One region of the Roseococcus sp. genome, then DNA from elsewhere that is predicted to be linked to it. Evidence: predicted binding sites of a transcription regulator. Region 1 holds the regulator's gene; the other holds the start of a gene.
The links. The regulator HrcA, encoded in region 1, represses chaperone genes, less so after heat shock. The targets are predictions, from matches to a motif close to GTTNGCACTCNCNNNNNGNGAGTGCNAAC.
Positions count from the first base shown of each region.

Region 2: the regulator HrcA is predicted to act here: its motif matches at 1,509-1,537, upstream of groES (co-chaperone GroES).

Region 1 covers NZ_CBDDFJ010000037.1:63,454-66,859, reverse strand. Annotated here, with positions in the region: gene rph (ribonuclease PH) at 1-647, opposite strand, end outside; gene hrcA (heat-inducible transcriptional repressor HrcA) at 762-1,850, shown strand; gene ACO057_RS20010 (nucleotide exchange factor GrpE) at 1,883-2,449, shown strand; gene ACO057_RS20005 (NADP-dependent malic enzyme) at 2,530-3,406, opposite strand, start outside.
Region 2 covers NZ_CBDDFJ010000018.1:75,014-78,419, reverse strand. Annotated here, with positions in the region: gene ACO057_RS08985 (TVP38/TMEM64 family protein) at 1-59, shown strand, start outside; gene ACO057_RS08980 (Bug family tripartite tricarboxylate transporter substrate binding protein) at 111-1,085, shown strand; gene ACO057_RS08975 (usg protein) at 1,128-1,400, opposite strand; gene groES (co-chaperone GroES) at 1,655-1,942, shown strand; gene groL (chaperonin GroEL) at 1,992-3,406, shown strand, end outside.

The DNA of each region.
Region 1 (3,406 bases):
GCCAGGAACTGCGCCTCGCTGAAGGGCGCGCCCTCGGCCGTGGCCTGCACCTCGACGAGGTTGCCCGCGCCGGTCAGCACGAAATTCGCATCAGCCTCGGCGCCGCTGTCCTCGGCATAGTCGAGGTCCAGGATCGCCTCGCCCTTGGCGATGCCGCAGGAGATCGCCGCCACGTGATCCGTCAGCGGGATCGCCTTCATGATGTTGTTGTTCACGCAATGCCGGAAGGCCAGGTGCAGCGCGACCCAGGCGCCGGTGATGGCGGCGCAGCGCGTGCCGGCATCGGCGTTGATCACGTCGCAATCGAGGGTGATGGTCATCTCGCCCATCGCCTTGCGGTCCACGACGGCGCGCAGGCTGCGGCCGATGAGGCGCTGGATCTCCTGCGTGCGGCCGGACTGCTTGCCGCGCGCGGCCTCGCGGTCGCCGCGGGTATGGGTGGCGCGGGGGAGCATGCCGTATTCGGCCGTCACCCAGCCCAGGCCCTGGTTGCGCATGAAGGAGGGCACCCGGCCTTCCACGCTGGCGGCGCAGAGGACCTCGGTATTGCCCATGCGGATCAGGCAGGAGCCCTCCGCATGCTTGGAGATGCCGGTCTCGATCGAGACGGTCCGCAGGGCGTCGGCGGCGCGGCCGGATGGGCGCATGGGCTGGTTCCTCGTGATTCTGCCTGCGAAATAACCACAGCGCGGCACGGTGACCAGGGGTGCGCCAATCAGTGGTTGACCCGGAGGCCGCCCATAACCAAGCTTAGTACAGCGATGCACACCCCCTTGAAATCGCCTTTGTTCACGGTCCCCGGGCTCGCATCCAGCGCTCTCGATGCCCGATCCACGGCCGTCCTGAGGGAGCTGGTGGAGGTCTATGTCGCGACGGGCGAGCCCGTCGGCAGCCGCACCCTCTCGCGCCGCCTGCCGCTGAATCTCTCCCCCGCCTCGATCCGCAACGTGATGGCGGATCTCGAGGAAGCGGGCCTCCTTTACGCCCCCCACACCAGCGCCGGCCGCCTGCCGACGCAGCAGGGGCTGCGCCTCTTCGTGGACGGGCTGCTCGAATTCGGCGACCTCGGCGAGGAGGAGCGGAGCGAGATTTCCGCCCGCTGCGCCGCCCATGGCCGCTCCCTGCAGGACACCCTGGCCGAGGCGGGGCAGATGCTCTCCGGCCTGGCGGGCGCCGCCGGGCTGGTCGTCGCCCCCAAGGGCGAGGCGCCGCTGCGCCATATCGAATTCGTGCCCCTCGGCCCGGGCCGGGCGCTCGTGGTGCTGGTCCAGGGCGACGGGCGGGTCGAGAACCGCGTCATCGAGGTGCCGGCCGAGCTGCCGCCCTCCTCGCTGGTCCAGGCCGGGAACTACCTCAACGCCCGCCTCGCCGGCCGCACGCTCGACGAGACGCGCGCCAATGTCACCGAGGAGATCGCGGCCAACCGCACCGCGCTCGACGCCCTCACGCAGCAGGTGATCGAGGCCGGGCTGGCCACCTGGGCCGGCGGGGGCAGCGGCTCGCTGATCCTGCGCGGCCAGTCGCGGCTCCTCCAGAACATGGAGAACCTCTCCGCCGTCTCCGAGATCCAGGCGCTGTTCGAGCGGCTGGAATCCCAGGAAACGACCCTCCAGCTGCTGGAGCTGGCCCAGCGCGGCGAGGGCGTGCAGATCTTCATCGGCGCCGAGAGCGGGCTTTTCTCCTCGGCCGGGCTGTCCGTCGTGGTCGCTCCCTTCCGCAGCGGGGCCGCCGGCAGCAACCAGAGCATCGTGGGCGCCATCGGCGTCATCGGCCCCACGCGGATCAATTATGGCCGGGTGATTCCCGTCGTGGACTACACGGCGCGCGTGATCGGCCGTTTGCTGGGTTGATCCCGCGTCACCACGCCATTACCTGAACAGCCATGAACGACCAGCAGACCCCCAACCCGGCCGATCTCGCGCCGGAAACCCCCGACGCGCCCGCGGCCCCTGCCGCCCCCCCTGGGCCGGAGGAGCGCATCGCCACCCTTGAGGCCGAGCTCGCCGAGATGAAGGACCGCTGGCTGCGCGCCGAGGCGGAGACCCAGAACGTCCGCAACCGCGGCAAGGACGAGGTCGAGAAGGCTCGCAACTACGCCGTGCAGAAGTTCGCCGGCGATGTGGTGGAAGCCTTCGAGAACCTGCATCGCGGCGTGACCATGCTGCCGCCGCCGGCCGAGGACGAGGCCGAGATCATCGGCAAGATGCGCCAGGGCTTCGAGGGCGTGGAGCGCTTCCTGCTCCAGCGGATGGAGGCCAATGGCGTCGTGCGCAAGCCGGCCGATGGCCAGCCCTTCGATCCCGAGCTGCATCAGGCGATGAGCGAGGCGCCCGCCCCCGAAGGCGTGGAGCCGGGGACGGTGCTGCAGGCTTGGTCCAGCGCCTGGACGCTTCATGGGCGGCTGCTGAAGCCGGCCATGGTCGTGGTCGCGGGCAAGCCCGCGGGCTGATCGCGCCGTTGCGCGAGGGCGCCGCCCTCGCGCCCTTCAATGCCGCGGCGAGTGATTGAGGGGGCCAAGGCCCCCTCGCACTACGCCTCCGTCACGATCGCCTGGTAGGCCGCCAGCGCCGCCATATCCAGCAGCTGGTTCACCCCTGCCCCCGTCGGGACGATCTGCGCGGGCTGCTTCATCCCCATCAGGATCGGGCCGATCGTCGTCGCCGAGGTCAGGTGCGGCACCGACTTGGTGAGGATGTGCGCGGCGTGCAGCCCCGGCATCACCAGCACATTGGCCGGACCGGTCAGGCGGCAGAACGGATAGAGCTGCGCCCGCAGGCCGGCATCCAGGGCCACATCCGCCCCCATCTCGCCGTCATACTCGAAGTCCACGCCCTTGGTGTCCAGCAGCTTCACCGCCTCGCGCAGGCTGCCGGGGATGCTGCCCTTGGGGTCGCCGAAGGTGGAGAAGGAGAGGAAGGCCACTCGCGGGGTGAGCCCGAGCCGGCGCGCCGTCGCCGCGCTGCGGATGGCGATCTCGGCCAGGGTCGCCGCGTCCGGACGTTCGTGGATGGCGGTATCGGCCACCAGCACCGTGCCCGAGCGCCGCGCGATCATCATGGTCAGGCCGAAGAGCACGCCGTCATGGTCCAGCGCCATGCTCAGCCCGTCGAGCGTGACGGAATAGCTGCGCGTCTCGCCGGTCAGCAGCGCATCCGCATCCCCCATGGCCAGCATGCAGGCGGCGAAGACGTTGCGGTCCAGGTTCACCAGCCGCTGGCAGTCGCGGAAGAGGAAGCCGTCGCGCTGCTTGCGGGCATAGAGCCATTCGGCATAGCGGCGGTTCTGCGAGGAGAGCCGGGCGTTGTGGATCTCGATCCCGTCCGGCAGCCGCACGCCGAGCGCGGCGACCGTCGCGTTGATCCGCTCCTCCCGGCCGACCAGCACGGGGAAACCATATCCCGCATTG
Region 2 (3,406 bases), on a different contig from region 1:
TGCGCCGGCACCGCGCAGGCCGCGCGGTGGGCGGGCAGGCCAGCTTCAAAGGGCCTTAGGCGGAATCCCCGGTTTTCGCCGGCGTCAAAGCGTGGCGTAATGCCGCCCGCATGATCTCCCGCCGCAGCACCCTCCTCGCCGCGGCGACCTCCGCCGTCCCCGCTTTACCAGTCCCGACTTCGGCGGCCCCCTTCCCGCAGCGCGCCGTCCGCATCCTCGTCCCGGTGCCGGCCGGCAGCGTGCCCGACATTCTGGCGCGGCTGATCGCCGAGCGCGCCGCTCCTGCCTGGGGCGTGCCCGTGGTCGTGGAGAATCGCCCCGGCGCGGGCGGCGCCATCGGCGTGGAGGCGGCGGTCCGCGCCCCGGCCGACGGCCACACGCTGCTGCTGGGCAGCAGCGGCCCCATCGCCATCCTGCCGGCCGTCCATCCGCGGCTGACCTATGATCCGCTGCGCGATCTGCGGCCCGTGGCGCGCATCGCCGACTTCCCGCTGGTCTTCCTCGCCTCGCGCGATTCGGGATTGCGGACCCTTTCCGACCTCCTGGAGCGGAGCCGCGCCCCGGGCGACGTCCTCGACTATGCCGGGGGCGATATTGGCTCCACCCAGCATCTGTCCGGCGCGCTGCTGGTGGCCAAGGCGGGGCTGCGGCTGAACCATGTGCCCTATCGCGGCGGGGGGCTCGCCCAGGCGGATCTCACCGCAGGCCGCATTCCACTGATGGTGGACAGCCTCTCGGCCGTGTTGCGGATGATCCAGGACGGGAATGCCATTCCCCTGGCCGTCTGCGGCCCCCGCCGCGCCAGCCAGTTGCCGGAGGTGCCGGCGCTGGCCGAGGCGGTACCTGGTTACGAAGCCACCGGATGGATGGGCGTCTTCGCCCCTGCCGCCACGCCGCCGGAGATCGTGGCGATGCTCTCGGCCTCCCTCGTCGCCCTGGTCGGCGAAGCGGCGATGCGCGCCCGCATCACCAGCGTCGGCTCCGATCCCATGGTGCAGGACGGGCCGAGCTTCGGGCAATTCGTGGCCGAGGAGCTGACGAAGTGGAAGGGCCTGGCCGAGACGGCCGGGATCTCGGTGAGCTAGCCGGGCTCGCGCCTGGAGCGGACCCCGATCAGGCCGCAAGCCTCAGTGCAGCCGGAAGACCCCGTTCGAGTAGCGCAGCTCCGCCGGCTTGATGAGGGACTCGCTGGCGACTCGGACCGAATGCAGCGGCCCCTCGATCTCGCGGCGCCAGAACTCCAGGAAGCGCGTCAATTCCGGGAATTGCGGCGCGAGATCATGCTTCTGCCAGACGAAGCTCTGCAGCACGGCCGGATGGTCGGGCATGCGGTAGAGGATCTCGGCGGTCATCAGCCGCCAGTCGGGCTGACGAACCATGGGCACCAAAGCGTCGAGCATGAAGCTGTTCTCCTCGGGTGGCGATCTCGCCCTGGCTGGGCCCTTCCATAAAGGCAGGGTGACACGCGCGCGTTGCATCGCGCCAGAAATTTCCAGTTATTACAGTCGATTGGCACTCTATACCTGAGAGTGCTGCTTCTTTCCTTGACTCGATGCGGGGCTCCGCTTAGATCGCTGGCACTCCCCGACGCCGAGTGCCATTACCCGGCGGAGGGAGCGACCCAGCCCTGATCTGTCAGGAGGAAAAGAGCCCCATGAAGTTCCGTCCCTTGCACGACCGCGTCCTCGTCCGCCGCATCGCGGCCGAAGAGAAGAGCGCGGGCGGCATCATCATCCCCGACAATGCCAAGGAAAAGCCGCAGGAAGGCGAAGTCCTCGCCGTCGGCGCCGGCACGATTTCCGAGAAGGGCGATGTCCGTCCGCTCGACGTCAAGGCGGGCGACCGCATCCTGTTCGGCAAGTGGTCCGGCACGGAAGTCAAGATCGACGGCGAAGAGCTGCTGATCATGAAGGAATCGGACGTGATGGGCATCGTCGCCTAATCAGGCGCCCGCCCTTCTTCGTTCCCAAAACATTTATTGAGGTGACACAATGGCTGCTAAGGACGTGAAGTTCGGCGCTTCGGCGCGTGAACGTATGATTCGTGGCGTGGACATCCTGGCCGACGCCGTGAAGGTGACGCTGGGCCCCAAGGGCCGCAACGTGGTGATCGACAAGTCCTTCGGCGCTCCGCGCATCACGAAGGACGGCGTGACGGTCGCCAAGGAAATCGAGCTGGCCGACAAGTTCGAGAACATGGGCGCCCAGATGGTGCGCGAAGTGGCCTCGAAGACCAACGACACGGCCGGCGACGGCACGACGACGGCGACCGTTCTGGCCCAGGCCATCGTCCGCGAGGGCGCCAAGGCCGTGGCCGCCGGCATGAACCCGATGGACCTCAAGCGCGGCATCGACAAGGCCGTGGCCGTGGTCGTCGCGGAGCTCGAGTCCAAGACGAAGAAGATCACGACCTCCGCCGAGGTTGCCCAGGTCGGCACGCTGTCGGCCAATGGCGAGACCGAGATCGGCGAGATGATCGCGCGCGCCATGGAGAAGGTTGGCAACGAGGGTGTCATCACCGTCGAGGAAGCCAAGTCCATCCAGACCGAGCTCGACGTCGTCGAGGGCATGCAGTTCGACCGTGGCTACGTCTCCCCGTATTTCATCACGAATGCGGAGAAGATGATCGCGGAGATGGACCAGCCCTACGTCCTGATCTTCGAGAAGAAGCTCTCCCAGCTCCAGCCGATGCTGCCGCTGCTCGAGGCCGTGGTGCAGAGCGGCCGTCCGCTCGTCATCATCGCCGAGGACGTGGAGGGCGAGGCCCTGGCGACGCTCGTGGTCAACAAGCTGCGTGGCGGCCTGAAGATCGCGGCCGTGAAGGCTCCGGGCTTCGGCGATCGCCGCAAGGCGATGCTTGAGGACATCGCGATCCTGACCGGCGGTCAGCTGATCTCCGAGGACCTCGGCATCAAGCTCGAGACCGTCACGCTTGCGATGCTTGGCAAGGCCAAGACCATCCGCATCGAGAAGGAAAACACCACGATCGTCGATGGCGCTGGCGAGAAGAGCGAGATCGAGGGCCGTTGCGAGCAGATCAAGGCGCAGATCGAGGAGACCACCTCGGACTACGACCGTGAGAAGCTGCAGGAGCGCCTGGCGAAGCTCGCCGGTGGCGTGGCCGTCATCCGCGTCGGTGGCAGCACCGAAGTGGAAGTGAAGGAGCGCAAGGATCGCGTGGACGACGCGCTGCACGCGACGCGCGCCGCCGTTCAGGAAGGCATTGTTCCCGGTGGTGGCACGGCGCTTCTGCGCGCCTCGACCAACCTGGGCAGCGTCAAGGGCCTGAACAGCGACGAGCAGGTCGGCATCGAGATCGTCCGCAAGGCGATCCAGGCGCCGCTGAAGCAGATCGCCCAGAACGCCGGCAAGGACGGCGCCGTGATCGCGGGCGAAGTGCTCCGCAG